3 regions of the [Micrococcus luteus] ATCC 49442 genome follow, and region 3 is predicted to be linked to each of the others. Evidence: riboswitches for the same ligand, from Rfam matches in the RefSeq annotation. Region 3 holds a riboswitch; each other region holds the start of a gene.
What was found. A riboswitch is a leader RNA that binds a small molecule or an ion and turns the genes downstream of it on or off. The one in region 3 is predicted to bind cyclic di-AMP.
Positions count from the first base shown of each region.

Region 1: linked by a shared signal. The riboswitch ahead of GUV69_RS11145 (aggregation-promoting factor C-terminal-like domain-containing protein) and the one ahead of GUV69_RS10565 (M23 family metallopeptidase) in region 3 are both predicted to bind cyclic di-AMP.
Region 2: linked by a shared signal. The riboswitch ahead of GUV69_RS02650 (C40 family peptidase) and the one ahead of GUV69_RS10565 (M23 family metallopeptidase) in region 3 are both predicted to bind cyclic di-AMP.

Region 1 is NZ_JAAAXP010000001.1:2,480,614-2,490,178, reverse strand. Features, by position in the region: partial or broken gene GUV69_RS11190 (HNH endonuclease signature motif containing protein) at 1-300, shown strand, start outside; gene GUV69_RS11185 (zinc-dependent alcohol dehydrogenase) at 366-1,421, shown strand; gene GUV69_RS11180 (6-pyruvoyl trahydropterin synthase family protein) at 1,425-1,820, shown strand; gene GUV69_RS11175 (glycosyltransferase family 4 protein) at 1,787-2,944, shown strand; gene GUV69_RS11170 (nucleoside deaminase) at 2,990-3,496, opposite strand; gene GUV69_RS11165 (phosphatase PAP2 family protein) at 3,559-4,344, shown strand; gene upp (uracil phosphoribosyltransferase) at 4,386-5,021, shown strand; gene GUV69_RS11155 (VOC family protein) at 5,094-5,468, shown strand; gene GUV69_RS11150 (HAD-IA family hydrolase) at 5,515-6,195, shown strand; gene GUV69_RS11145 (aggregation-promoting factor C-terminal-like domain-containing protein) at 6,358-7,041, opposite strand; cyclic di-AMP (ydaO/yuaA leader) riboswitch at 7,047-7,195, opposite strand; gene GUV69_RS11140 (sensor histidine kinase) at 7,298-8,818, opposite strand; gene GUV69_RS11135 (response regulator transcription factor) at 8,830-9,565, opposite strand, start outside.
Region 2 is NZ_JAAAXP010000001.1:564,246-573,810, reverse strand. Features, by position in the region: gene GUV69_RS02675 (DUF1810 domain-containing protein) at 1-99, opposite strand, end outside; gene GUV69_RS02670 (DNA alkylation repair protein) at 131-673, opposite strand; gene GUV69_RS02665 (TraR/DksA family transcriptional regulator) at 670-1,044, opposite strand; gene GUV69_RS02660 (cupin domain-containing protein) at 1,263-1,640, shown strand; gene GUV69_RS02655 (coiled-coil domain-containing protein) at 1,674-2,930, opposite strand; cyclic di-AMP (ydaO/yuaA leader) riboswitch at 3,181-3,351, shown strand; gene GUV69_RS02650 (C40 family peptidase) at 3,355-4,209, shown strand; gene GUV69_RS02645 (dienelactone hydrolase family protein) at 4,276-5,247, opposite strand; gene GUV69_RS02640 (ribonuclease Z) at 5,312-6,217, opposite strand; gene GUV69_RS02635 (globin domain-containing protein) at 6,347-7,555, shown strand; gene ribA (GTP cyclohydrolase II RibA) at 7,567-9,456, opposite strand.
Region 3 is NZ_JAAAXP010000001.1:2,343,519-2,353,083, forward strand. Features, by position in the region: gene GUV69_RS10550 (HNH endonuclease) at 1-86, opposite strand, end outside; gene GUV69_RS10555 (NlpC/P60 family protein) at 323-1,093, opposite strand; gene GUV69_RS10560 (C40 family peptidase) at 1,247-1,933, opposite strand; cyclic di-AMP (ydaO/yuaA leader) riboswitch at 2,004-2,168, opposite strand; gene GUV69_RS10565 (M23 family metallopeptidase) at 2,315-3,142, opposite strand; cyclic di-AMP (ydaO/yuaA leader) riboswitch at 3,146-3,357, opposite strand; gene GUV69_RS10570 (iron-dependent transcriptional repressor DtxR) at 3,551-4,243, opposite strand; gene serC (phosphoserine transaminase) at 4,518-5,648, shown strand; gene GUV69_RS10580 (MFS transporter) at 5,681-7,000, opposite strand; gene GUV69_RS10585 (DUF3027 domain-containing protein) at 7,046-7,660, opposite strand; gene GUV69_RS10590 (cold-shock protein) at 7,670-8,053, opposite strand; gene GUV69_RS10595 (hypothetical protein) at 8,314-8,547, shown strand; gene GUV69_RS10600 (helicase-associated domain-containing protein) at 8,558-9,565, shown strand, end outside.

The DNA.
Region 1 (9,565 bases), 140 kb from region 3:
GCCTGGGCCCACGGCGGGAGTACCGGGATCTCAAACCTGACCCAGCTCTGCCCCAAACATCACCGACTCAAACACACCAGACCCTGGCAACCCACCGAAGCCACCACGGACGAACCGCCCGGCTGGATCTCACCCACCGGCCGCCACTACCAGAGCGAACAACCCGACAGGGAACCACCCCACTGGCCCGGTGCGGCTGTTGATGCTGTTCAAGGATTCCATGACGTTCAAGGATTCCCGGGAGATCCGTGGGCGCTCTCGAACGACCAACCGCCACGAGTTCCAGTGCCTTTGGAATGAACGGACCACCTTGACGGGTCCCGGCTTCCGTGTCGCGCCTCAATCGGACTAGATTCATAAGCAAGATGACTAAAGCAAACGGACCAACACAGGCAACCCAGGCAACAGCATATTGGACCACCGGAACGGAGCAAGGCGAGCTCCGGTCCGAGGCACTCCACGGTCCGGGGCCCGGCGAAGCGCTGGTCCGGACGTTGTATTCGGGTATCAGTAAGGGCACGGAAATCGTGGTTCACACCGGCTCCGTCCCCTCACGCGTGGCCCAGGCAATGCGTGCCCCGCACCAGGAGGGCTCTTTCCCTTCCCCCGTGAAGTTCGGCTATCTGTCTGTAGGTATTGTCGAACAGGGCCCCGATGAATGGATCGGCCAGACGGTCTTCTGCCTGAACCCGCACCAGGACCGCTACGTAATTGCCACAGACGCCTTGATCAGGGTTCCCGACGGCGTTCCGGCTCGTCGCGCCGTGCTTACCGGCACCGTGGAAACAGCCGTCAATGCCCTTTGGGAAGCCGGGCCGCGGCTGGGGGACCGGATCGCCGTGGTCGGTGCCGGCCTCGTGGGCGGCATGGTGGCCACACTCCTCCGGACTTTTCCACTGGCCCGGTTGCAGCTCGTGGACCTTGATCCCGAACGCCAGCAGCTCGCAGGCAAGCTCGGCGTGGAGTTCGCCCACCCTGATGACGCCAAGCCGGACTGCGACATCGTGTTCCACTGCTCGGCATCCCAGGAAGGACTGGAGCGCAGCCTGCAGCTGGCCGGCGACGAAGCCGACGTCATTGAGATGTCCTGGTACGCCAATCGCGACGTCACCCTGCCGCTCGGCGAGGATTTCCACGCGCGGCGGCTCTCCATCCGGGCCAGCCAAGTGGGCGTGGTTGCCCGGGCGCGGCGGCACCGGCGAACAAATGCCGACCGTTTAAATCTTGCAGTGTCGCTCCTCCAGGACCCGGTATTCGATGCCTTCCTGACCGGGGCCTCTCCATTCACCGACCTGCCGGACGTGGTGCAAGACCTGGCCGACGGCAAGCTCGAGGCCCTGTGCCATGTGATCGAATACCCCAACGCTGACACTTCCGCAGGTGCCAGTGCAGCCAAAACCACCCCCGAAGACAAGAGGTAGCCCATGTTCAGCCTGACCATCCGACGTCACTTCATGATCGCCCACAGCCTCCCGCGCGCAGTTTTTGGTCCCGCCCAGGGCCTGCACGGGGCCACCTTCGTGGCGGAGGTGACATTCCGGCGTCGTACCCTCAGCGAAGACGCGATCGTGCTGGACATCGGGGCGGCCGGCGGCATCATCGAAGACGTGCTGGCCGGGCTCAACTACAAAAACCTCGACGAGCACCCGGACTTCGCGGGCAAACTCAGCACCACCGAGGCGCTGGCCGAGTACGTCGCCCAAACCGTGGCAGGGAAGCTCAAGAATACCGACGACGGCCGCGAGCTCACCGGTATCGATGTCACCCTGCGCGAAAATCCGGACGCATGGGCTACGTATGCCCTGGATCTGTCCGCCTGACCGTGCACCTGAGATTCCTGGTCCCTGCCAACATCCGCCACAACTCAGGCGGCAACGTCTACAACGCACGTCTGGCCGAGGGCCTGAGGGCCTCGGGCGTTGAGGTTGAGGTGCTCGCAGTCGATGGGTCCTGGCCCGAGGCCAACACCAATGACCGACGGCGGCTGGGCGGCCTGTTGAGCGAACGCCAAGCAGGGACGGAACATACGTCAGGGACGGAACATACGTCAGGAACGGAACCTACGTCAGGAACGGTCTTGCTCGTGGATGGGCTGATCGCGTGCGGGGCACCTGACGAATTCGAAGCTGCCGCTGCGGCCGGCCACCCCGCTTGGGTCCTGCTGCACATGCCGTCGCCCACGCATCCCGACGGCGAACGACGGTCGCTGCGGGCGGCAGCCGGTGTCATCTGCAGCAGTTCGTCGGCGGCGGATCATGCCACGAAACGACACGGCGTGCAGGATAGCCGGGTTGCGCTGCCAGGGACCGATCCGGCACCTGTAGCTGCCGGTTCGCAGCCACCGCACATCGTTGCGGTGGCTGCCGTGCTGCCCAACAAGTGCCAGTTGCTGACGGTGGAGGCGCTGGCGAAAGTCCAGGACCTGGAGTGGACAGCCTCCTTGGCAGGGACGCCTGACGCCGATCCCGTGTATGCAGCACAGGTCCGGGCCGCGATCGACGCAAACGGACTCGACCATCGGATCCAGTTGGCGGGGCAGTTGGTGGGACAGGAATTGGCGGACGAATGGCATCGGGCGGATCTGAGCCTCCTCGTCTCGCGCGCTGAAGCTTTCGGCCTTGTGGTGACAGAGTCGTTGGCGCGCGGCATCCCGGTGATCGTCCGGGCCGGAACCGGTGCCGTCGAGGCGTTGGGCATGGGTAACCTTGCGCAAGAGGGCCAGGAAGAAGTCCTGCCGGGAACCGCCGTCGTGCTCCCCGGTCCCGACCATAATGATCCGGAAGTGCTCGCAGCGGTGATCCGGAAGTGGCTGACGGACGCAACCCTCAGGGCAGAATGGCAAGCCGCTGCCCTTGCTGCGAGGGAACGCCTGCCCGGCTGGGACACCACGGCCCGGGACGTGCTGGGCATATTCGCGGCCGGGTACACGAACCGCAGTGAATGAAACCCGGTATTAGAGGCCGGAACGCCGCCGGGTGTGCCTGGCCGGCTAAAGCCTGCTGCGGTGGGCGGCGAAGAAATCCCTGAGCAGGGCGCCGCATTCGACTTCCCGGACGCCGCCGTACACCTCCACCCAGTGGTTGAGCCGGCGCTCGCGGAGGATGTCGAACACTGAACCGGCGGCCCCGGCCTTCTCATCCCAGGCGCCGAAAACCACTCGGGGGATCCTGGCCAGCACCACCGCGCCGGCGCACATGGCACACGGCTCCAGCGTGACAACCAGGGTGCAGTCCTCCAACCGCCAGCCGTCGCCGGTACCACCGCCCAGCTTCGACAGCTCCCGCAGCCGCTCCGCCGCCTGGCGGATGGCCACCACCTCCGCATGGGCGGTGGGGTCGCCCAGTTCCTCCCTCTGGTTCCGTCCGGAACCCAGCACGCCGCCGTCGGGCCCTATCACCACGGCGCCGATGGGGACGTCATCCGTGGCCAGTGCACGCCGGGCTTCGCCGAGGGCAAGGCCCATCCATTCGTTGTGGGTCTTTTCGCCGGGCACCATGGCTCAATGATAGTTTCGAGGGATATCCGTCCTTGCCACCCCGCCGACGCCAGGAGGAACCCGTGGACCTCGATACATTTCGAGCCCGTTTAGGTCATTGGTTCAAACCGTACGCCGCCTTGTGGCTCACGCTGCTGGTCGGTGGGGTCCTGGTTGTGACCATGGCGCTTCTCGGTGCCGAGGTCTACGACAACGTTGTGGACGACGAAGGGCTGGCGTCCCTTGACCTGCCGGCGCTCGAGTATTCACAGAGCTTGAGGAACCCGTCGCTGGACGCGGGAGTAACGGCTTTCACCAATATCGGCGGTGGCATCGGCATGCCCATCCTGGCGAGCATCCTGACGGCCTGGCTCACGTTCCTGAGCAGGACCTGGCGGCCGATCATCCTGGTGGGCGGTGCGGCGGCTGTCTCCACCCTGGCCACCACGGTCGGCAAACGCCTGGTTGGCCGTACCCGCCCGGACCACGTGGAGGCAGTCCCGCCGTACGAAACGTCGCCGTCCTTCCCCAGCGGCCACACGCTGAACACGACAGTGGTGATCGGCGTCCTGGTGTACATCATGTGCCTGCAGTTCGAGATGGCCTGGGCGCGCATCACCGCCATCTCCGCCGGGGTGGTGTTCATCATCGCCATGGGCCTGAGCCGTGTGTTCCTCGGCCACCACTGGCTGACAGACGTTATGGCCGGCTGGTTCCTGGGACTCGCGTGGGTGGGGATCGTAATCCTTGCGCACCGGCTGTTCCATGTCCTGCGAAAACGCGAGCACGCCGGCCCGGCACCCACATTCGAGCACCCCGCCATCCGTGACGACGAACACCCCGCCGTACGGGACGACCAGCCCAGCTGATCCCCGGCAGGGGCTGCCCGCCCGGATGATAGTTTTGACCCATGCGCACTCTTGTTGTGGACCACCCGCTGGTCGCCCATAAGCTCACCGTCCTGAGGGACAAAAACACGCCGTCGCCGGTCTTCCGGATGCTGACGGAAGAGCTGGTGACACTGCTCGCGTACGAGGCCACCCGCGATGTGCGCACGCAGCCGGTGACCATCGAAACACCTGTGAGCACCACCGTTGGCACCGCTTTCACCAAGCCAACCCCGCTGGTGGTACCCATCCTGCGCGCGGGCCTCGGCATGCTGGAAGGCATGACCAAGTTGGTCCCCACCGCTGAAGTCGGCTTCCTGGGCATGGCCCGCGACGAGGAAACCCTGGACATCATCACTTACGCAGAACGCCTGCCGGAGGACCTCACGGACCGGCAGATCTTTGTGCTGGACCCCATGCTGGCCACCGGAGGCACCCTCCGCGAAGCCATCAAGTTCCTGTTCAAGCGAGGCGCCTCTGACGTCACCTGCATCTGCCTCCTGGCTGCCCCCGAAGGCCTGGCGAAGCTGGAAGAAGAACTTGCTGATGCCAACGTAACCATCGTGCTCGCTTCCATCGACGAGAAGCTGAACGACAAGTCCTACATTGTGCCCGGGCTCGGCGACGCGGGTGACCGCCTGTACGGCATTGCCGGCTAAGCAGCCGTAATTGCGGGCAGAGGGTAGTGTCCAGGTCTTCCGGTTTTAAGAGGCCGCCGCTAGCCTGTGCGGATGGACTGGAAACTTGAACTCGTCTTTGTCCCTGTGTCCGATGTGGACCGCGCGAAGGATTTCTACGTCAACAAGGTCGGCTTTAATGCCGACTTCGACGAACGGCCCATGGACGGCATCCGCTTTGTCCAGCTCACGCCACGCGGCTCCGGCTGCTCCATCTGTATTGGCGAGGGCCTCAATGATGCCCCGCCGGGCACAGCCCCGAGCCTGCAGCTGGTGGTCAGTGACATCCACGCCGCCCATGACTACCTCAAGAACAACGGGGTGGAGGTGAGCGACGTGGACGTCCAGGCCTGGGGTCACTTTGTGTACTTCGCGGACCCGGACGGCAACAAGTGGGCCGTGCAGTACATCCCGGGACGGGAAGCCTAGGACACCCGGGACAGGAAGCCTGGAACATTTGGGGCAAGATGGAGCGATGAGCATTCCAGCCCCCGCTTCCACCGTCATGCTTTCCTGCCGTGCAGTCCTCTTCGACATGGACGGCACCCTGGTGGACTCCACCGCGGTCGTCGAGCAGGTGTGGGGTGAGTTCGCCGCACGCTACAGCCTGGACATCGCAGAGATCATCCGGACTTCACATGGTGTGCAGGCCATCGACACTGTGCGGCGGTTCGCGCCGGAGGGTGCAGACGTGGCCGCCCTCACGGAAGAACTCGGCGCAATGGAACGCGTGCGGACCGAGGGGATTGTCGCGCTGCCGGGCGTCGCCCGCCTGCTCCGGAGCCTTCCGGCTGACGCGATCGCGCTGGTCACTTCGGCGGACCGGCTTCTGGCGGATATCCGCATGGAAGCAGCCGGGCTGGCCATGCCGGCAACAGCCCTCACGGCGGACCTGGTGACGCGGGGCAAGCCGCATCCTGAAGGCTACCTGCGGGCCGCTTCACTCCTGGGCGTGGAGCCGGAGGACGCCGTGGTGTTTGAGGATGCGCCGGCAGGGATTGCCGCCGGTGTGGCCGCAGGCATGCGGACCGTGGCCGTGGGTCCCAATACCGGCCCGCTGCCTGAAGGGGTGCTGCATATCCAGGACTACAGTTCAGTCACTGCAGCAGTGGATGCGGACGCCACGGGCCGCAGGATCATTTCATTCCGGCTCTAGGGCCGGCATCCACTTCCATTTGTGCGCAGGAACGGCGCTGCCCCGTCACCGGACACGCAGGGTCCGGCAATGCCGGATGCCGTGGGCTCCCGCTCACGACAGCAGGCCCTGAACCGGGGGATTCAGGGCCTGCTGCGCATCACGGATGCTGAAAAATCGGGCTTAGTACCAGTTGTTCGACAGGTGGAAGTTCAGCGCACCGCACGGTGACTGGTAGCGCTCCTGGATGTAGTTCAGTCCCCAGTTGATCTGGGTGCGGTAGTTGGTGAGCCAGTCCGCACCTGCGCTCGCCATTTTCTCGGCGGGGAGCGACTGGACGATGCCGTAGGCACCGCTGCTGGGGTTGGTGGCCGTGGTGGTCCAGTCAGATTCCTTGGTCCACAGGGTCTGCAGGCACTGCATCTGGTCCGGCGCCCAGCCGTAGCTGGCCAGCTGGCCAGCCGCATATGCCTGGGCTCCGGCGGGGTCGTCCACGGCTACAGCCGGGGCAGGCTCAGGGGCGGGTGCGGGCTCCGGGGCCGGGGCAGGGGCGGGCTCGGGGGCCGGGGCCGGTTCAGCGGCCTGCGGGGCAACGCTGATTTCGGGCTCCGGGGACGGGGCGGCCTTGGCCTGAACCTCTGCTTTTTCCATGCTCAGCTTGGACTCGAGGTCGGCCGTGGACAACTGCTGGGTGTCGCTGGCAGCTGCCAGCTGGCTGGCTTCGTTTGCCTGGCCTGCTGCGCCCACACCGATGAGGAGAGCGCATGCCGCGGTGAAGACGGCTGCCCGCTGGGCCAGGGAGGGAATCTTGCGGTGATTTTTGGTGGACCCGTTCTCCGGGCGCGTTTGTACCTTGGATTCAGACATGATGGATCGCCTCTCACACCTGCGGAGTTAGCTGTCGGGTTCGGATGAGGGCATCCGGCCACACGGAAACATCACGTGCTGGCTTCACCCCAAGGGCATTTACGCCCGGGACTCTGGGTCCCCCGCCTCTGCCTCTGAATACGGGATCCGGGAAGCGGCAGAGCTTGGCGACATCCGGATATGCGGCCCGAACGGGAACCGCACCCCATTGACGCTACAGGAGCGCGGAGCTTAAGTCACATTTTGGTAACGGAGATCACGACGTCGGCGCGTTGCCTTGCGGCGCCGTAACTCCCATGGGAAGGCGCAAAACAAACGCCGTGCGTCCAGGGCGCGATGCTACGTCAACCGTGCCGCCGTGCGCCTCGGCGATTGACTGGACGATGGATAGGCCGAGGCCGCTGGTGCCTTCGGCGGCCCCAACGCCGGACGCGGGCGCAGTGCCTTTGCGGGCCGCGTCTGCGCGGGCAAACCTGGCAAAAACGTGGTCCACGAATTCCGGTGGGATGCCGCCGCCGTCGTCCGTCACGGTAATGACTGCACTGCCGGCGGACTTTTCCACACTGGTGACCACGGTGGTGCCCGGGGCCGTGTGTTTGCGCGCGTTGGAGAGCAGATTTACCAGTACCTGACGAAGCTGCGCCGCGTCGCCATTGACCGACAGCGGCTCATCAGGGAGTTCCAGGCGCCAGTTGTGGCCGGGTGCGATAACTTTTTCATCGCTGACTGCCTCGATCACGAGCTGGGTCAGGTCAACCTCGCTGAGTTTCAGGGGCTGCCCTTCGTCAAGCCGGGCGAGCAGGAGCAGGTCCTCCACCAAGGTGGTCATGCGTTCGGACTGGCTCTGCACGCGTGCGAGGGACTTCCGGCCGTCCGGCGTGAAGTCTTCGGTCATCCGCATCAGCTCCGTGTACCCGCGGATAGCGGTCAACGGGGTGCGCAGTTCATGCGAGGCATCGGCAACGAACTGCCGCACTTTCGTCTCGCTCCGCTGCCGCGCCTCAAGGGCGCTGGCGACGTTGTCCAGCATCAGGTTCAGGGCGTGGCCCACGCTGCCCACTTCGGTTCCGGGATTGGCGTTCGACGGCGGGACGCGCACCGCGAGGGCCACCTCGCCGGCGTCCAGCGGGAGCCGCGCAACCTTGGTTGCCACCTCGGACAGCTGCTCCAGCGGCTGCATGGTCCGGCGGATCAGCACCGTTCCGGCGAGCCCGATCAGCACCAGCCCGCCCAGCGAGACAAAGACGAAGGTCCACACCAGTGAAGCGAGGGTGCTTTCCTTGCCGGCCAGGGGAAGCCCCGTGACCAAAACGTCGCCGAAGCCGGTTTCCACGGCCACAATCCGATAATCCCCGTTGGAGAGTGGGCGATCCACGGGATTGCCGTTCCGCGTCAGTGCCAGCAGTGTTTGCTTGTCTTCAGAGCTGAGCGCAGACCGGGTGGTGTCCGAGTCGAGGTAGCCGCCAATGTTGATCTGACCGTTGACGATGCGCGCATTCAGGGTTCCGACACTCTGGCCACGGGCATCCAGGGGATCCCTGCCGTTGAAGCCACCCTGGGGCGGGCGGCCGGGATCATTCGAGCGGTTGGCGGCCTGGCTCAACTGTTCATCCAGCTGCCTGGTAAGGAACGAATCCATGGAGGCATAGCTGAACAGGCCCACGGCGCCGCAGATGGCCACCAGCAACGTCATTGCCAGCAGGATCAGGCGCGTGCGCAGGTGCCAGGTTGCCGGTTTCAGCCAGCTGCGGCCAGGGTGCGTGATTTCTCGCGGCATGGACGGCGGCGCTATTCGGCCGGTTTGATGACGTAGCCGGCACCCCGCACGGTGTGAATCATGGGCGGGTGCACTGCATCCACCTTCTTGCGAAGATAGGAGATGTAGAGTTCCACAATGTTCGCCTGGCCGCCGAAATCGTAGTTCCAGACCCGGTCGAGGATCTGCGCCTTGCTGATGACGCGCCTGGGGTTCTCCATCAGGTAGCGGAGCAGCTCGAACTGGGTTGCCGTCAGCTGCAGCCCGTCACCGGCCCGGGTGACTTCACGGGTGTCGATGTTGAGGACAAGGTCGCCCACCACCAGCTCGGCCGTGTCCATCGCAGCCACGCCGGACCGCTGAACCAGGCGGTGCAGCCGCAGCAGGACCTCTTCCATGCTGAAGGGCTTCGTGACGTAGTCGTCCCCGCCGGCGGCCAGCCCTACAATCCGGTCCTGGACGGCGTCCTTGGCAGTCAGGAACAGCGCAGGTACCTCCGGGGCAAAGGCGCGGATCCTGCCCAGCAGCTCAACGCCGTCGAACCCCGGCAGCATGACGTCCAGTACCAGGACGTCCGGGCGGAACTCCTTGGCGAGCTTTACGGCCTCCGGGCCGTCCGGGGCCACGGCAACGGACCAGCCGGCCATGCGCAACCCCATGCTCATAAGCTCAGAGAGGCTGGGTTCGTCGTCGACTACCAAGGCGCGGATAGGGGAGCCGTCCGGGTGGGTCAGCTGCGGAAGGTTGTTGGTCATGGAGTGCGAAGTG
Region 2 (9,565 bases), 1.8 Mb from region 3:
CCTCTTGTCGCCGATTTGCAGCTCGGACAGTGCCTGTTGGTATGTTCCTCCGCTGTCTTGGGCCTCAACGAAGCGTTCCATGTTGAAGGGGTGTTCCATGTGCGTCTCCTTGTCGTCGGCGTGCGTGGTCTCAGGCGGTGCGTGGCCGGGCAGTTCCAGCGGTGATCCCATCGATCAGGGCCGCCGCGTGGCGGACCCAGGGGTCAGGGTCATCGTGCCAGCGCGCCATCACCACGGCGGCCCGCTGGCGGTCGGCACCATCGAGCGCTGCAAGCAGGGGAATAACGACGTCGGCGGTCAGGGGGTTCACCAGCTCGGCAGTGTGTGCCGACCGGATAAAACCCTCCAGCCGGGTCAGGTCGGAGTGGCGAAGCAGTGCCGCCCGTGACTGCAGCAGGACCACGGCGGCGAGCCGGCGCTCATAAACGGGCCGGCGGCCGGGACCCGGCTGTCCCCAGAGGCGCGATGCCAGCGCTGTCACGTCGTCGTGGCCTAGGCCTTTGAACTTCCTGCCGGCGTCCCGGATGGTTCCCCGCACAGCCCCCACAGACGACCCGTAGGAACCCAGTGTGCCGCCCAGGCGGGATTCCACTTCCTCAGCCCGGTACCAGGCGCCCTCGTTCTGCAGGGTGGCGTCGATAAAACCTGCAGCGTCCTGGACTGTCTGGTTCATGGGTGCCCGTACCGGTCCCGGCGCCCGGCTGCGGCGTGCTCAATGCAGTACGGCGTCCACGGGCGCGCCTCCAGGCGGCCCTCGGCGATCGGCCGGCCGCAGACGGCACACATCCCATACGTGCCCTCGGAAATTCTCTGCAGCGCGGATTCAACCTCAGCCAGCCCGGCGCTGCTCTGATCCAGCAGTGCCGAGGCCTGGGACAGCTCGAAGGCTATGGTGGCACCCTCCGGATCATGTTCATCGTCAACATTGGAATCCTGGCGGGCGGCATTGGCCGACGAGATGTCCGCGCGGAGGGCCGGAAGCAGCGCCAGTTTCCTGCCGCGCTCTTCCTCCAGCAGGACCCGGAACCGTTCGAAGTCAGCCATGGGAAAAGCCTAACGCGGCCCCGTCCGCCGTTCTCCCATCCTGTGCCGCAAACGATCGCGCGCCCGCGAAAGTGCCCGCGGAAGCGCCGGCGGAAATTGGGGATCGACAAGCGTCCCGCCACGGAGCATGCTGGCACTCGTAAGAGCCGCAGATACCGTCTGGCAGCCAGGGACAGGCGGCGGGCAAGCGCACCATCCCAGGAAAAGGTCGGCACACCATGCCTATAAACCACGTCAACCAGCTGGCATCGAAATCCCATGACGCTCCCGACGAGAAGCGCCGCCCGGACAAAACAGAAGTGGACGTCGTCAACCTCGGCGATTACACCATTGGCCGGTTTACGTTCCAGCCCGGCTGGCGCTGGTCGGAGTGCATCAAGCCGGTGGTGAAAACCGAATCGTGCCAGAACAGCCATGTGGGGTACTGCGTGTCCGGGGCCCTTGCGGTAAAAACCGAAGACAGCCAGATCAATATCAGCGCCGGTGATTCGTACACCATCCCGCCCGGCCATGACGCCTGGGTAGACGGCGACCAGCCATTCGTCGGCATCGAATTCCTCAGCGCTGCGGAGTTCGCCAAGCCGGCCGGCGGCTGAGCGCGGCCGGGATCGGTCGGCGGCGGGAGGCGGTCAGTACCAGTTCCTGATTATCGAGTGGTTCCACGCGGCGCAAGGTGAATTGTAGCGGTCAAGGATATAGGCGAGTCCCCAGTCCACCTGGGTCCGGTAGCTGGTGAGCCAGTCGCTTCCCGCGCTCGCATACTTACTGGCCGGCAGCGCCTGGGCGATGCCGTACGCACCTGAGTCCGGGTTGGTGGCCGTGGTCAGCCAGTTGGATTCCTTCGTCCAGAGCTGCGCCAGGCACTGGAACTGGTCCTGGCCCCACCCGTAGGCGGACAGCCTCCCGGCAGCGTAGCTCCTGGCGCCTGCGGGGTCGTTGACCCCGCCGCCCGGAACAGAGGGGACGACGACGGGCGGCGGCTTCGGCGTCGGACTTTCAGCAGGAGGTGCCGGGGCAGGCACTCCGGGAGCAGGATTCTGCGGGGCAGGGGCGGCCGGGGCTGGCTTCGCCGGGGTCTGGGCCGCTGCGGTCGCTGCCTGGCGGCGTGCCTGCTCTTCCGCCGCCGCACGCTTTGCCGCCTGCGACACTTCGAAGGCTGCCAGCGCGGCCTGACCCTGACGGAACTCACCCTCCACTGCAGCCGTTGTTCCCTTGAGCGAGGCGAGCTGGGCGGTGAGTTCGGTGCTGCGTTCCTGTTGCTCCGCGACCTGCTGCGACATCGCCTGCTGGGCCGACCGGGCTGCGGCCAGCTTCGTTTGCGCTTCCCCGGCCAGCCGTTCGCGTTCGGCTTTGGCCGCGCGCTCCTGGCCGGCGAGCGCCTCCGCCGCCTTCTCAGCCTCTGCTGATTTGTGGACCAGGGACGCCGTCCTGTCGCTGACGATCCGGACGATGTTCAGCCCGTGCATGCTGTTGGTCTGCACGGCGTCGAGCGCCACGAAGAACCCGATGTTTGTCCCGCCGGTCTTGTACGACTGTGCTGCGAGCGCACCAATTTCCTTCTTATGACGGGTTGCATCCTCCTGCGCACGGGCCACCTGCGCGGCCAGGGCATCCACCCTCGAACTGACCGCCTGAAGCTCAGCCCCGGTCACCGCATACTCGGCGGCGGCGGTGACGGCGGCATTTCCGAGGGCTTCGGACCGGGTCTGCAATCCGCCCAGCAGGTCGCCAATCCTGGCGACTTCCGCTGCGGTGCCGGCCTCGGTTTGCCTGGCTTTCTCCACGTCCTGCCATGAGGGGTATCCATCGGGCGGGGTGTCGGCTGCCGCGTATGCATGCGTGCCGCATAACGAACCGGCGACGGCCAGTACGAGGACTGCGGCCACTGCGGACGGCCGCCTGTTTTGTGGGATCGGACACATAGTTGGTGAGCTTACCGGGCATATATCGGTTTCGGGGCCTGACCTGCGATGCTATTACCACAACCAGGAAAAATTGCTGGCACCTTCAAGCGTGTTTTGGCCCTACATTCCGTTATCGGAATGTGACATTTGGGAAAACCAGCGGCTATGGTCGTTCGGTGCCCTGGTTCAAAGCCAGGACATTCCCGTCAGTATGCCGAGCCCTGCCGCTGACCCGGGATCCCAGCGCAATTGAACTGGCAGGGACGGGGGAACCACATTTTCACGGCTTCAGCTGAGGCCTTGGGGTTAAGTCGTTTGCGTCCCGTCCTGCACGGTGGCGCACGGCCGGGTGTCTCCGACCCGAACCCGACAGCTCACCCCGCAGGCATGGGAGAGGCAATCAACCATGTCCAAGAAGTACACTGCCGCACGCCATCGTGCCGCCACCACCCCTACTACGTCCCTTGCCCTGACGATCGGACGGCCGGCCCTTGTTGTCGCCGCCGCTTCAGGCCTGTTTTTCGGTTTCAGCGCTCCGGCACACGCCGGGGTCAGCGGACCGGACAACTCCGGCACGGGTAACGTTCAGGCACAGTCCAGCGCACCGGTAGCAGCCGTCGCTCCGGCCCCGGCCCCCGCAACGGCCAATGTCCACACCGTCGTCTCCGGCGACACGCTGGGCGAGATCTCTGCCGCCAACGGCGTAGCCCTCAACGATGTCCTGGCCGCCAATGGCCTGGCGCTGTCCTCGATCATTTACCCGGGCGACCAGATCCAGATCCCCGCCGCCGGTCAGGCAGCCCCGGCAGCCGCACCGGCACCGGCAGCCGCCCCGGCACCGGCAGCACCCGCAGCCCCGGCAGCCGCCCCGGCTGCTCCCGCCAACACCGGCATCCAGCTGGCGTCAACCTCCGCACCGGTTCAGGCTCCCGCCCCTGTCCAGGCCCCGACCGGCGCTGCCGGCTCGGCAATCCTGGCCGCGGCCTACGGCCAGCTCGGAGTACAGCAGGACTGCACCGCCATGGTGGAGAAGGCCCTTCGCTCGGTCGGTAAGAGCGTTGGAGACCTGGCCCCGGGCCAGTTCTACCAGTACGGCAGCGTTGTTGGCTCGCCTGCCCCGGGTGACCTTGTCATCACTGCCGGTCACGTTGGCGTCTTCGCCGGCAACGGCCAGGTTGTCAGCGGCGGCGTGGACGGTTTTAAGACCGAGGTCCACTCCATCAGCTGGCTCCAGGGCGCTTCCTTCGTCCGCGTAGCGTGACCCCAGGCCGTTGGACGGCGGCGGTCGGCACACAGCCGCCCGCCGCCGTCGGCCGCTGCTGCATCCTCAGACGTGCTGCCCAAACCAGGACAGCGTGTCATTCCACGCAGCGGTCGCCTGGGCCTCGTTATAGCGTTCCCCGGTGTCATTGTGGAAAGCGTGGTCCACGCCCGGGTAGACGATGAGCTGATGCGTCACAGTGGTGGCGGCCAAGGCATCGCGGAGGGCCGGCATCGCGCCGGTGATCCGCTGGTCCAGTTCGGCGTACACCCCGAATGCGGCAGCTTTGATGGCCGGCACCTTGTTCAGGTCCGGAGCCGGACCATAAAACGCTGCGGTGGCTTTCAGGCCTGGCAGCTCGGTAGCCGCCTGCCAGGTAATGCCGCCGCCGAAACAGTATCCGTTCATGGCAATGCGTCCGGACTCCACGAAGTCCTGGGCCTGGAGGTAATCAAAGGCTGCCGCGAAGTCGCCTACATGACGGGCCGCCCCTGCCTTGGTCAGCGCCCCCGAAACGGCGTCCGAATCGAGGCTGGCAGTTCCCCCTTCCCTGCTCAGGAGGTCCAGGGCCAGCGCGGTATACCCTGCCTTCGCGAACCGGCGCGCCACGTCCTGGATGTGCGGTGTCAGCCCGCGGTTCTCGTGGCAGACCAGCACGGCCGGACCTGCTCCGCCGGAGTCCGGCCGCGCGAGGTAACCGCTGATGTCGGTTCCGCCCGCAGCCAACCGGACTGTCGCCGTCGTTAGCCCTGCAGCGCCTTCGGGAACGGACAACGGGCTCTTCGCCCCCGGCACAGGTCCCGTCGATGCGGTGGCAGTGCCTGTCGTGGAACCCGAGGGCGTGGGCATTGGGTCTGTGCTGCGCGGGACTTCCTCCGGTGTGCACCCCACCAGCAGCATCGCTGCGGACGCCGCTGCCATGCTGCCCATGATGAAGGCTACGCGGCGGGTAAACGTGCGGTGTGTCATCTCACCGGCACGGTAGTCGTCGAAGAATTCCTCAATCAGGTACCGCTCAAACTTTCCAAGCTGGACCATGGCCGGCCTCCTCGCGTGAGGCTAACATCCTGCTCCGAACCAGGCTGTCCCGCAAGGGGTCGCCTTACTGGCCTGCGCCGGGCGCCTGCCGCCGGTTCGGAAACGGTATCCGGTCCAGGTCGTTGGCTGCGATCACGGCTGCACGGCCCGAGCGCTCCCGCGCCTGCTCCTCGAGCCCGGTGACATCGTCGCCGTAGCGCGAGGAGAAGTGGGTAAGGATAAGCGTCCCGACGGCGGCGCTGGCCGCCAGCTCCCCGGCCTGCCCGGCGGTGAGGTGCGAGTACTGAGTTGCGAGCCCGCCGTCGTCGTTACTGAACGTGGACTCCGCAACCAGCAAATCCACGCGGTCAGCCAGTTCCCCGGCACCGGCGCACGGTGCGGTGTCCATAACAAATGCGAAGCTCTGCCCCCGCCGCGGAACGCTTACATCCTCCAGCCGGACGCTGCCCAGAACCCCGTTACGCTGCAGGCGGCCCACGTCTGCGCCGTGAACTCCGGCCGCCGCGAGCCTGTCCGGCAGGAGGCTGCGGCCATTAGGTTCATCCAGCCTGTAGCCGTAGGTTTCAATGCGGTGCTTCAGCGGACGGACCTGAAGGCCCGGCGCTACCGTGCCGGCGCTGCCGTGCGGGTGCAGCCTAAGGTCGATCCCGGGGGTGCTGACGGACACGAGGGCGCGGACCATATCCTCTCCAGAAGCCGGATAGTGCAGGTGGACCGGGTGGGCCACACCGTCCAGGGCCATCCTCGAAAGCACTCCCGGCAGCCCGAAGCAATGGTCACCGTGCACATGGGTCAGGCAGATCCGCGTGATCTGCGTGGCAGGCACGCCGGCGTGGATCATCTGGCGTTGTGTTCCCTCGCCGGGGTCAAAGAGCAGGCCCTCACCGTCCCACCGCAGCACGTAGCCGTTGTGATTGCGTGTCCGTGTGGGGACCTGGGAGGCTGTGCCGAGGGCAATGAACTCACGCATGAAACCGAGTGTCCCATTGCGGTCCGGCTATCACCATAAGTCCCTTCTCCGAACCTTGCCTGACTGCTAAATTGTGACGGCCAAGCCGGACCACAGCTGGTTCAGCCGGTCACCACGGAAGGACACATTATGCTCTCGGACACTTCCCGCCCCGTCATCCAGGCAACGCTGCCTGTGGTGGGGGAAAACATCGAAGAAATTGCCAAACGGTTCTACAAGCACATGTTTGACGCGAGGCCGGACCTGCTCGATGGCCTGTTCAACCGGGGAAACCAGGCCGACGGCCGTCAGCAACAGGCCCTGGCCGGGTCTATTGCCGCCTTCGCAACCTACCTCATCGAAAAGCCGGACCAGCTGCCCGATCATCTGCTGTCCAGGGTTGCCCACAAGCACGTCTCTCTGGGCCTGAGCCCGGACCAGTACCAGATTGTTCATGACCATCTGTTCTGGGCCATCGTGGATGTGCTCGGTGATGCTGTCACGCCGGAGGTTGCGGCCGCCTGGGATGAGGTTTATTGGCTGATGGGGAACATGCTGATCAACAAGGAACGCGGCCTCTACGGCGCGGTGCACCTCTCGCCGGAGACCATCTGGCGGACCTGGCGTGTGGCCCAGCGCATCCAGGAGACACCGGATGTGGTCACCTTTGTTGTGGAACGGACCGACGAACGGGACGTCAAGCCCTCGCTGCCCGGGCAGTACGTCACCATCAAAATGCTGATGAAGGACGGTGTCCACCAGCCGCGCCAGTACAGCCTGACGCGCGCCGACGACGGGCAGCACCGGCAGTTCGCAGTCAAGAGGGTCCACGGACTCGCCACACCCGACGGCGAGATGTCCAACCTGCTGCACAACGACGTCAAGGTGGGCGACGAAGTGGTTCTCTCTGCCCCGTTCGGCGACGTCGTGCTTGAGTACACTGACCGGCCGGTGGTCATGGCCAGCGCCGGCATCGGCATCACGCCCATGGCCGGGATGCTCTCGCACCTCGTGAAGGCAGGTTCCCAGCGGCACGTGATGCTCCTGCATGCCGACGACAGTCCGGAGTCTTTCCCCCTCCGCCAGCAGGTGACCGAGGACATCGGCCTCCTGTCGGAAGCTTCGCTGCACAGCTGGTTCCTGAACCGGGCTGGTGACCAGGGGGCGGCGGAGTCCTCCTTTACCGGGTTCATGGACGTCAACGCCGTCGAACTGCCCATAGATGCCGAGTACTATCTTTGCGGTCCGCTGCCGTTCCTCCAGGCAGTGCGGAGCGACCTCATCGCCAAAGGCGTCCCCGCCAGGGACATCCAGTACGAGGTATTCGGCCCGGACCTGTGGCTGGCAGACTTCCAGTAGTTTTCAAGCCGCTAGAACTGCTCCGCCGGAATAGCAAATCCGAGGTCCAGGAGTCCCCTGCCGGCCTGTTCCAGGATCGGGTCCATGGTCAGCGAGGCGTGGTTGAGCAGCACGTTGACGTCGCGTTGGATCCGCTGGAGCGGGTGCGTCAGGCGGTGCACGCTGCCACCTGAGCCGGTCAGGATGAGCCGGACAGCCTCAGCCGAAGCCTGGCCGCTCAGGCCGAGGGAGAGCCTGTACCGGGCGCGCTCCGCATCGGTGAAGGCCACCGGCTGCCGGTCAAAGGAGGCGGCCACCAGCCTGACCGCTTCGTCCCAGTGCAGCCGTGCGGTGGCAACCTGGCCATAGGCCTGCGTGTATCTGGCCTGGGCCAGCGGCGAATCGGCCTGGCGCTTCTCCACCGTCTGTTTGACCTTGCGCACCATCATCAGCTCCCGGAACTCTTCCAGGGCATGCTCGGCGGCTCCCAGAGCAGCTGCCGGGGCAACCATGTTCAGGAACGTGGCCATTGGGACGTGGATGCCCGGGTCCGGGTGGATGCGGCTGCCCGGATTGTCGGCGGCTGCCAGCAGGCTCCATTCCAGGGCGCGGTGGGCGGGGACAAAGAGGTTCTCGGCGCGGAGGTCATTGCTTCCGGTCCCCCGCAGGCCCGCCGTGTGCCACACGTCCAGCAACTCGAGATCAGCCATCGGGACCAGGCATTGCATCCGGACACCGCCGTGCTGCACTGCCAGCAGCGCCCAGTCGGAATGCATCACACCGGAGGCGAAGCTCCAGCGTCCGGTGATGGAGTAACCGCCGGGCACCTTCTTCGCTGCCCCTGGCGGGGCGCCGGTTGCGGCAGCCAAGGGGGCCGGGCCGGCGGCGAACACTTCGTCCTGGGCCTGCTGCGGCCACCGCGCCAGCATCCAGACGTGCTCTACGAGGTGACCCACGGTCCAGGCCGTGGAAACACAGCCCCGGGCAAGGCTTCGCACCATCTGTACATAACTTTCAAGCCCCATTCCGAAGCCACCCACGGCTGCCGGAGCGAGCATCTGGAAGACTCCGGCCGCCTTCAGTTCGGCAACGGTTTCCTTAGGGAGGCGCCGGAGCTCTTCGGTCTCGCCGGCACGCTCACGCAGCCGGGGAATTAGCGCGTCCACCCGGGCCAGCAGCTCGTCATGGGTGGGGACGGCGGAACCCGCGGCAGGGAGGTCTGCGGCAGTGGGTGTTTCCGCAGGAAGGCGTTCGCCCGGAAGCTCGATGGTGTGCGAGGTGTGATGCTTCTTGGCTTCCAGGTAGCGGAGGTTTGCGTCGGAGAGATGCACCCCCGTGGGGACCTGCTCCGTCACTTCAACGCCCAGGGAAGCGAGTTGCCCCACCTTGTCCGGGTTGTTGGTCAGGAGGCGGACGCGGCCGGCGCCGAGCGCGCCAAGCATCTGGGCGGCAGCGCCGTAGTCCCGTTCGTCCTCGCCGCGCCCCAGGGCCACGTTGGCTTCGTACGTATCAAGGCCAGTGTCCTGCAGGGCATACGCGTCAAGCTTGGCGTACAGGCCGATGCCTCGCCCTTCCTGGCGCAGGTACAGGAGGAAACCCCCGACGGCGGCAATCTGCTCAACTGCCTCGCGCAGCTGCGGACCGCAGTCGCAGCGCTCGCTGCCGAACACGTCACCGGTGAGGCATTCGCTGTGCAGCCGGACCAGCGGTGCGGCGTTTTCGGGCCCCTGGTCCAGGAGCGTCTGTTCCCACTGGCCCAGTCCAAGCAGGAGGTGCTCCTTGCCATCGGCCAGGCCCTGGAAGGTCATGACCTCAGCGGTGGCCGCGAAGCCGTCCGGGAAGCGCAGCGGGACAGTCACCTGGCTCCGGACGGTGGCAGGCTGTTCATATGGCCGCGCGACGGTCTCGGTCATAACGGTCATCTGTGCTCCTCTGGAAAGCAGGCAGTACTTGAATATTAAAGTAAACAGTACCGCCCAATACTTCACGACGCAAGCGATTAGGAGGACTTAAAACTTCACCCATGAAGTA
Region 3 (9,565 bases):
TTGCCCGTCAGCACAAGCACCAGCGCCCGGCGGAAGGTAACAACCGCCAGCGGTTCATATCCAGCATTCAGAACGAGAGTGCGCATGCACTTACCTCTTCGTGGCCGCACCCGTCAGGGGCACGAGGGCCGGCTGCCCCCGGCATATCCGGGCTATGGATCGACACCACAAGAGTAAACAAAAAATACCGGGATTAACTAATCCACCTCAGTCCGGGGCGACGTGTCAAATCTGCCCGGCGTCCAATCCGTGCCGGAAGGCCCGGCAGACAACAAAGGACCCCCGCCATCAGGCGGAGGTCCCTTGGAAGTTCAATCAGCTGCTAGGACACGCGGATGAAGACCGGGCCCGAACCAACGTTGGCGCTGAACACAACGGTCTGGTTGCCGTTGTAGCCGCCGTGAACAGCCTGGCCGTTGCCGGCGTAGACCGCGACGTGGGCCATGCCTGCTCCACCGTCTGCGTAATAGATGAGGTCGCCCGGCTGGGCTTCGGCTGCACTGACGGTGCGGCCGAGGCCGAGGTATCCTGCGGGCCAGTCGTGGAAGTTGATTCCGACGGCGGCGAGAGAGTTGGTGACCAGCATGGTGCAGTCCTGGTTTACGCCGAGCTGTGCGTAAGCAGCGGACAGGATGGCCTGGCCCTTGCCGCTGGCGGCAGCGGGAGCGGCGGGCGCGGCCGGGGCAGCCGGGGTGGACGACGCAACCTTGATTGCGGCAGCGGGCTGGGCGGCAGGTGCGGCAGGTGCCTCAACTGCCTCAACAACGGGCTCCGGCTCTTCAACGGGAGCCGGCGTGGTGGTCACAGCAGGCTTCTCGTAGGAGATGGCGATGGTGGAGGCAGCCGAAATGATGGCCGGCGCTGAAACCTCAACCTCAAGGTTGGAGGCCGAAGCGGCTTCCCGCTGAATGTTGGTGTCTGCGGCGTTGGCCGCAATCCCGCTGGTCAGGACCAGGCCGGAGGCAGCAGCGATAACCGCGGCCTGGCGGCCCATGCCACCGGCGTTGTCGCCGACAGCCTTGGCAATGACAGCAAGCGAGTTGGTCTTGGTGACCTCGGCGCGGTGCCGTGCAACAGTTGCACGAGTAGTCATTAAAATTTCTCTCTTTCGTGTTCCTCAGGGCCTTTTGGGCAGCCCGAGGGCTGTGGACGCGCCGGCATCTTGGGGGCACGCCGGCACGCCCCGAACGGGGATTTTTTAAGGGTTTCTAGCGAAGAAACGGGGAGTTGATCCGGATAACCGGATTTAGCCCATGGTGTAGAAGGAGGACGATCCTGTTGCCGCAACCGCGTGCAGCAACGTGCCCTGCGACGGGTTCAGCGCGCTGATCATCATGCCGTTGCCGACGTAGATACCAACGTGCGCTCCACCGTTCTGCATCACCAGGTCACCCGGGGCCGGGGTTGCGGTGGGCCGCATCGCGGTCCAGGCATTGACGCGGGGAATGCTGATGCCGGCCTGGGCGTAAACCCACTGGGTGAAGCCGGAGCAGTCCCAGCCATTGGGAGAGGTGCCCCCCCAGACGTAAGGGCTGCCGATACCGGTGTACGCAATTGCTGCCAGGCCCGAACCTGCGGCTGCAGAAACAGTGTCCGCAAGCTTGGTCTCGGCTGCACCGGCAGCGGCGGTTTCCGTTTCAGCTGCCGCTTCGGCTGCTGTTTCGGAAGCCGTGGACTGTGCACGGACCGGTTCGATCTTCGGCGCCGGCGTGGTCTCGACCACAATGCGCTCGAAGGAAACCGTGGCCGTGGGCGCGGCAGTGACGGCAAGCGCAGTCTGCGTTGAACCGGACTCGGTGGAGGCGGACACACCTGCAGTGGTGTCCGCGGCGTTGGCCGGAAGCCCCATGGTCAGGATCAGACCTGACGCAGCTGCGATGACAGCAGCCTGGCGACCTACGGTCCCGGCGTTTGCACTAACAGCCTTGGACACGGAGCCCAAGGGGTTGGTGCGAACCGTTTGCGCGCGGTGGCGCGCAGAATTATGGCGTGAAGACACGAAGGTAGCCTCTCCCAATGCCTGCGAGGTGAGCTGTCGGATTCGGATGGGAGTCACCCGGCCGCGCCGCTTCCTGGGAAGCTTTGCGACTTAACCCCAAGGCCTTCAGGATCGAAGACCAAAATTGGTTCCCCCGCCCCTGCCAGACGAATTCATGCGAACGGACCTTGAGCGGTGGCAGAGCTAGGCAATCCACTCAAGAACGTCAACTTCGGAAAAGTTGACGCGCTTTAGACGTTACAGCAGTTCAGAGCCAATGTCACATTCAGGTCACGGCAGGTCTCGGTGAATTGAGAGCTAGCGCTCATTTTGCGCTTAGAGCCAGCCTGTGGGGTCAACAACTTCGCCGTTGACCTGGACTTCAAAGTGGAGGTGGCAGCCCGTGGAGGCCCCCGTGGTGCCGCTGAGGGCCACGACATCGCCGCGGGTCACTGTCTGGCCTGTGCTGACCGTTGCGGACGACAGGTGGTTGTACGTGGTCTCCAGGCCGTTGCCATGGTCCACCACTACCCGGTTGCCGCCGCCGTACTGGTGCCAGCCGACGAACGTCACGGTGCCACTGGCAGCAGCCAGCACCGACGTACCGCACTGGGCCATGAAGTCCTGGCCGCGGTGGAAGTCCCCGGACCCGCCCGTGATGGGGCTGATCCGGAATCCGAACGGTGACGCCGTGGAAAGTTCTGCGAGCGGTGCGCCCAGGCTGCCCGCGGAGGCCGCAGGCGTAATGGAGCCGGCAGACTGCGCACTCAGCAACTGCTTGAGCTTGCCGTCGGGGTCACCCTCCGTCACAACTGAGGAGCGGCTGAAGTCGATCTGAGCCGCTGCTTCAGCGGAAATCTCGGGCTGCGGGGTTGCGGAAACCGCGGCGACGGACTGGCCGGGCTGCTGGTCGGCCATCACCGGACCCGTGACCGGAACCGTCACAGTGAGGGCCAGGCCAGTGGCCGCGAGGGCAATTCCGGCTTTCTGGCCAATACCGCTGGCGGCCGCAAAATCGGTCATCTGCCTGAACGCGCCACGCCGCTGACGCCGCGCTGCGCGCTGTACGTCGCGTGGCCTCTCCGCGGAAAATTCCTCGGCAGCCCGCGGCGCCGAAGCGGGGCCTGCCGCCCGGCGGCGGCCCCTGGAGTATTGCGTGGTCAAGAATGTTCCTCTCTGGATAGCCTGCGAAGTTAGCTGTCGGATTCGGGTCAGAGAGTTCAAAGACCCGGTCCGCCGTGGCAAGCATTTGGCGCAGGGGTATCCCGGGAGATTCTTTCGCTGGAAAGGCTTGCTGCTGACGGACTTCACCCCAAGGCAGCTTTTTGACTGCCGGTTGTGGTTCCTCCGCCTCTGCCAGTTGGTGACTTTGCACCTGATCCGCTGGCAGAGCTCGGCTCCGGATCAGGTAACGCTTTTATATCGAAGCTTGGCTTAAACTATATGCGACGAAGCGGGGAGGTAACAATTCCGTTATCTTTTGCGGAATCCGCGATGATCCGCTAGCGCGGCCCTGGAGCGGCGCTCTGGACCGCCGGGCAGCGGGGACATGACGTCCGTCAGGCGGGTCCTCTAGCGGACAGAAACGAAGACGTGCGCAGCCACTTCGGGAGGGAGCTCAAGCGCACCCTCAATGCCGGGAACCCGCACGGAAATGTACTCCCCGACGCGTTCCAGGGAAACGGAGGCACCCGGCCGAATCCCGCCTTCATCCAGCTGCACAAGCAACTCAGGTTCTACCTGGATGGGTTCTGCCAGCCGGTTCACCGTCACGCTCGATGTTGGCCCGTAGCCCAGCATGGCCTCTACGAGATTAATCACACCGGCGTCCGGAACGGAGGATGTTCCGCCCAGCGCTGCCAAGCCGGGGATGGGATTGCCGTAAGGAGATTCAGTGGGGTGGTCGAGCAGTTCATAGATGCGCCGCTCAACGCGCTCGCTCATCACATGCTCCCAGCGGCAGGCTTCGTCGTGGACGTAAGCCCAGTCCAGGCCGATGACATCAGCCAGGAGGCGCTCAGCGAGCCGGTGCTTGCGCATGACCTCGGTGGCCCGCTTGCGCCCTGTCCCGGTCAGTTCCAGATGGCGGTCGCCGGAGACCACAACCAGTCCGTCGCGCTCCATCCGGCCGATGGTTTGGGACACCGTGGGTCCGGAGTGCCGCAGCCGCTCGGCGATGCGGGCGCGAAGGGCAACGATGTTCTCTTCTTCAAGCTCCAAAATGGTTCGAAGATACATCTCCGTGGTATCGATCAGATCCGTCATCCAGCTCAGCTCCTCGAGCGCAGTACCTAGCGTTGTCCCACCGTATCGCGTCCCAGCCGCGTCGAGGTCCGGTGAAAAGCTTAGCCTATTTTGAATTTGTCCGGATAATCCCGCAGGGTGCAGATCGTCTCGTTGATTGGACTATGACGGTGCCGGTTCCCGCCCGTTCTTCTGTTTCAGGCAGAATAAAAGCGGCCCTCGTTGCAGTCGTTGCTGACTGCCGGCCACCCCACCGTCCCGGACGCCAACATGTCCACGCCGAATTGGAGCCCTTGTGAGCGAAACCAGCATCACTATTCCTGCCGACCTCCTGCCCAAGGACGGACGCTTCGGCGCGGGACCATCCAAGGTCAGGCCGGAGCAGCTTGAAGCACTCCAGGCGGCATCCCGGACCATCCTGGGTACCTCACACCGCCAGGCGCCCGTCAAGAACCTTGTGGGTTCGGTCCGCGAGGGCCTGAGCCAGTTCTTCCGCGCCCCGGAGGGCTACGAGGTTGTCCTGGGCGTCGGCGGCTCCACTGCCTTCTGGGACGTTGCAGCATTTGGCCTGGTGGAGAAGAAGGCCCAGCACCTGTCCTTCGGCGAGTTCGGCTCCAAGTTCGCCGCAGCCACCAACAATGCCCCCTTCGTGGACGCGTCCTCCATCATCAATTCCGAGCCCGGCACCCGCCCGGCGGCCCGGGCCGAAGCCGGCGTTGACGTGTACGCCTGGCCGCAGAACGAGACCTCCACCGGCGTCGCAGCTCCGGTCAAGCGTGTTGAGGGTGCCGATGCCGGCGCCCTGGTACTGGTGGACGCCACCTCCGCGGCCGGCGGCCTGGACGTGGACGTTGCCGAGACGGACGTCTACTACTTCGCACCGCAGAAGAACTTCGCTTCCGACGGCGGCCTCTGGCTGGGCCTGTTCTCCCCCGCCGCTCTGGAACGCGCGGCGCGGATCAAGGCCAGCGGCCGCTGGATCCCGGACTTCCTGGACCTTCAGACCGCGATCGATAACTCGAAGCTGAACCAGACCTACAACACCCCTTCCCTGACCACGCTGGTAACGCTGGACAACCAGGTGCAGTGGCTGAACGCCAACGGCGGCCTGGACTTCGCCAGCAAGCGCACGGCCGACTCTGCGGGCCGGATCTACGCCTGGGCGGAGGCGTCAGAGTTCGCCACCCCGTACGTGGCGAAGGCTGAAGAGCGCTCCAACGTCATCGCCACCATCGACTTCGATGACTCGATCGATGCCGCGGCCATCGCCAAGGTCCTGCGTGCCAATGGCGTGGTGGACACCGAGCCTTACCGCAAGCTGGGCCGCAACCAGCTCCGGATCGCCACGTTTGTCGCCATCGAACCGGACGACGTTTCAGCCTTGCTGGCCAGCATCGACTACGTGGTGGGCGAGCTGCGCAAGTAATCCCCCGCGCTCAGCGCGCTGCACCGGCAGCGTCAGCGTCCGACGGCGTCGTCCGGGTCTTCTTCCCGGGCGGCGCCGTTTGTGTTGTCCCCCAGCCGGGAGACAACACGAAACTGGCGCAGGCCGCGGGCCCGCCGGTCGAAGGCGAGCCGGAGCTGCCTGGCGCGGATGATCCACACCATGCCGATCAGCGCCGCAATGATCCCGGAAGCGGCGGCCACGCCCAACGACCAGCGGGCACCTGCCACGTTGGCCACCCAACCCACCAGCGGCGCCCCGATGGGTGTTCCGCCCATAAAAATGGCCATGTACAAGGCCATGACCCGGCCCCGCATGACGGGATCGGTGGTGGTCTGGACATAGCCGTTGGCACTGGTCATCATGGTGATGGCGAACAGCCCCACCGGTACCAGCGCAACGCCGAACCAGAAATAGTTTGGCGCCAGCGCCGCGAGACCGGAGGTCACGCCAAAGGCAGCGGCCGCGCCGAAGATCATCCGCAGCCTGGGCTTCCCGCGGCCGGCGGACAGCAGCGCCCCCGCCACCGAGCCGATGGCCATGATCGAATTCATAAGTCCGAACGCGCTGGCATCGAGGCCGAATTCCGTCCCCACCATGGCCGCGATGAACAGCACGAAGTTCAGCCCCAGGGTTCCCACAATGAAGACGGCCACCAGGACCACCACAATGTCCGGCCGGAACCGCACATAGCGCAGGCCCTCCCTGATCCGCCCCTTACCCGGCGCTGCGCGGGGAAGCTGCCGCAAGGTCGCCGTCGGGATCTTCCACAGGCTCAGGAGCATGGCAAGGAACGTGGCGGTGTTGATCAGGAACACCCAGCCCGGCCCCACGGCCACCGTCAGGATTCCTGCCACCGCCGGACCGATCATGCGGGCCACATTGAAGGAGGCGCTGTTCAGTGCCACGGCGTTGGGCAGGTAGTCGTCCTGCACAAGCTCTGAAACGAAGGTCTGGCGTACGGGGGCGTCGAGCGCGGACACCATGCCCAGCAGCAGGGCAAAGCCATAGACATGCCACAACTGCCCGGCGCCGAGGACTACCAGGACACCAAGCCCCGTGCTCAGGAGGGCCATCACGGACTGGGTCATGATCAGCAGCTGCTTGCGGCTGTAACGGTCCGCCACGAGACCGGCGACGGGGGCAAGGAAGAGCTGCGGTCCCAACTGGAGCGCCATGGTGATGCCCATGGCGCCCGCGTCGTGATCGGTGAGGTGATCGAAAACCAGCCAGTCCTGGGCGGTCCGCTGCATCCAGGTCCCGATGTTGGAGACCAGCGCGCCGATGAACCAGATCCGGTAATTGAGGATGTGCAGGGATTTGAAGGTGGACATCACTGCCGCCTTACGTGGTGGTCACCCTGCGCCTGTACCAACGTGCTAGTCAGCCTCGGATGCTGGTTCGTCTTCCTCGGGATCAGGTTCCGCGGACACGTCATCCTCGTCCGCAGGGCGGGCCGCGTCGGCGTCGGCATCTGTGTCGGCCTCGGCGTCGGCGTCGGCATCTGTGTCGGCCTCGGCGTCGGCTGCGGGAAGCTGATCTTCTTCCGCATCGCGGGCATCCTCAGGACGAACACGTTCGGCCCATGGCACCCACTCCGGGGACAGGATGGAGTCCTCGGACGGGAGGAGTCCGAGCTCGCTGATGGTGACAACCTTCGAACGGGAGTTCCGGGTCAGTACCGCGTACCACTGCCAGCCCTGGTAACCGGCCAGCTTTGATTCGAAAAGGTGCGTGACCAGGCGCTCCCCTTCGCTTTTGGCCGCGATGTGGGCGCCGATATCCGCCGGGGCCGTAATGCCTTCGACGGCGGCGCGGGCCACATCTACGGCCGCCGCCAGGAAGGCATCGGGTTTGCCGGTCCGCCATACGGGCACGCCCGCTCGGCGCTTTGCTGCAGGCTTGGCGGCTGTCTGCTCCGCCGCAGGTGCCGGCGCGCTTGTTGATGGCTGTTCCGCTGCCGTGGTGCCCTGCTGTTCAGCTTCCTGGTTCATCAGCAAGGCCTAAACGTCCAGCTCGTCGGCAACCTTACGCAGTGCCGCCGCGATGGCTTTGCCCTTGTTGCCTTCCGGGTACTTGCCCGCGGACAGGGTCCCCGACAGGTTGTCCAGGACGCTGACCAGGTCCTGGACCAGCGGGGCGAGGTCGCGTGCGCTGGGCCGTTTGGCCTTGGCGATGGAGGGCGTCTTGTCCAGGACCCGCAGGCCCAATGCCTGGGCGCCCTTGCGCCCGTCGGCGACGCCGAACTCAACGCGGGTGCCGGCCTTCAGCTCCGTGACGCCTTCAGGCAGCGAGGATTTGGGCAGGAAAACTTCCTGGCCGTCTTCGCCTGCGAGGAAGCCGAAGCCCTTTTCTTTGTCATACCACTTGACCTTGCCGGTAGGCACGTAATCAACCTTCTTCGTTCTGACGTCTTCTGACACGGCCTGCAGGCACCGCATCCGCACTGTTATGCGGGTTCAGGGAATGACTGCGACGGACCGTGTTGGTCTGTTCCTTCAAGGTTATCCTGCCGGGGACCGATTCCTGCTTTATGGCCCCCCGCCATGCCCGTCGCGGCCCGGGCCAAAACCCTGCAAAGCGGCGGTAGCCGCGGCGGTCCGGCAGTGACGGACCGCCGCGGCGCCCGCCTGTTAGCGTTACGTGCATGACACCCTCGCGTTACCGGCGCCCACTGATGATCTGTGCAGCTATTGTCGCCATCCTTTCCCTTGGCGCGGTGGGAGCCGTGATGGCGCTGGCTTTCGCCGGCACCGCCGCCCCGGTGTGGGTCACATCCGTCGCCTTGTACGGCCTGCCCGTGGCCTTCCTGCTGATGCTCTTCCTTGTCCTGGACAGCGTTGCCGGGCGTCGCCGGGCGGGAAAGTCCGGCGGGCTGTAACGTTGGACTGATGTCCCTTATCCGCGCGCTCAGTAAAGAACTGGAAGCCCGCAGCGATGACTCGTTGCGGGCACTCTTTGCGGCGCGGCCGGATCTGATGTCCCCCGCGGTGCCGGACTTTGCCGCACTGGCGGCCAGGGCAAGCGCCAGGGTCAGCGTCCAGCGGGCGTTGGAACGCCTCAACCGGCCCCAGATGCAGGTGCTGGAGACGCTGTACCTGTGCACCAACCCGGACACCGAACACAGCGCCTCGGCTGCGGGAGTCCGCAAGCTGATAGCCGGCTCCACACAGGCGGCCGTCGAACGCATCCTGGCCTCCCTGCAGGAACTGGCCCTGGTCCACCGGGCAGAGCCGCCGCACGGCACTGTTGCCCCGGGGCACCGGCAGCGGTACTACCTGCCGGTGGGATGCCTCAAGGACGTGGTGGGCATCTACCCCGCCGGTCTGGGGCGCAGCTACACCGAACTGGTCAGGCTCCAGCCGGCGTTCGCGCAGCGGGCAGTCCAACTGGTTGCCGAGCTTCACCGCAGCGGCGTCGCCATCCAAGAAGCCACCACCCCCATGGAGGCAGCGCTTGCGCTGCAGCATTGGACGTCTTCGCCCGAGGCCCTCAACCAGGCCCTCGCCGGAGCCCCGGAGCGTACGACGGCGCTGCTCGCCAAATTCCGCAACTGGGCCATGGGTGCCGTCCCCCAGGCACAACGAAAAGCGTCCGTTACACACCAGGGCGCCGCCGTCGGGCCTGTTGACTGGCTGCTGGCCAGGGGGCTCCTCGTCCCGCTGGATGCAGCCCACGTGGAACTGCCGCACAGTGTGGGGCTGTCCCTGCGCGGCGGCGCCATCATCAACGATTTCACCCTTTCGCCGCCGGTTCCGGAACTGGGCAGCACCACCGCTGCGCTGCGCCGGAACGCAGCGCTTGGCGCGATCGCCGAGACCCTGCGGCTGGTGGGCGAGCTCCTGCACGCCGTCCGGGAACAGCCGCTCGTGACGCTGCGCAGCGGCGGCGTCGGTGTC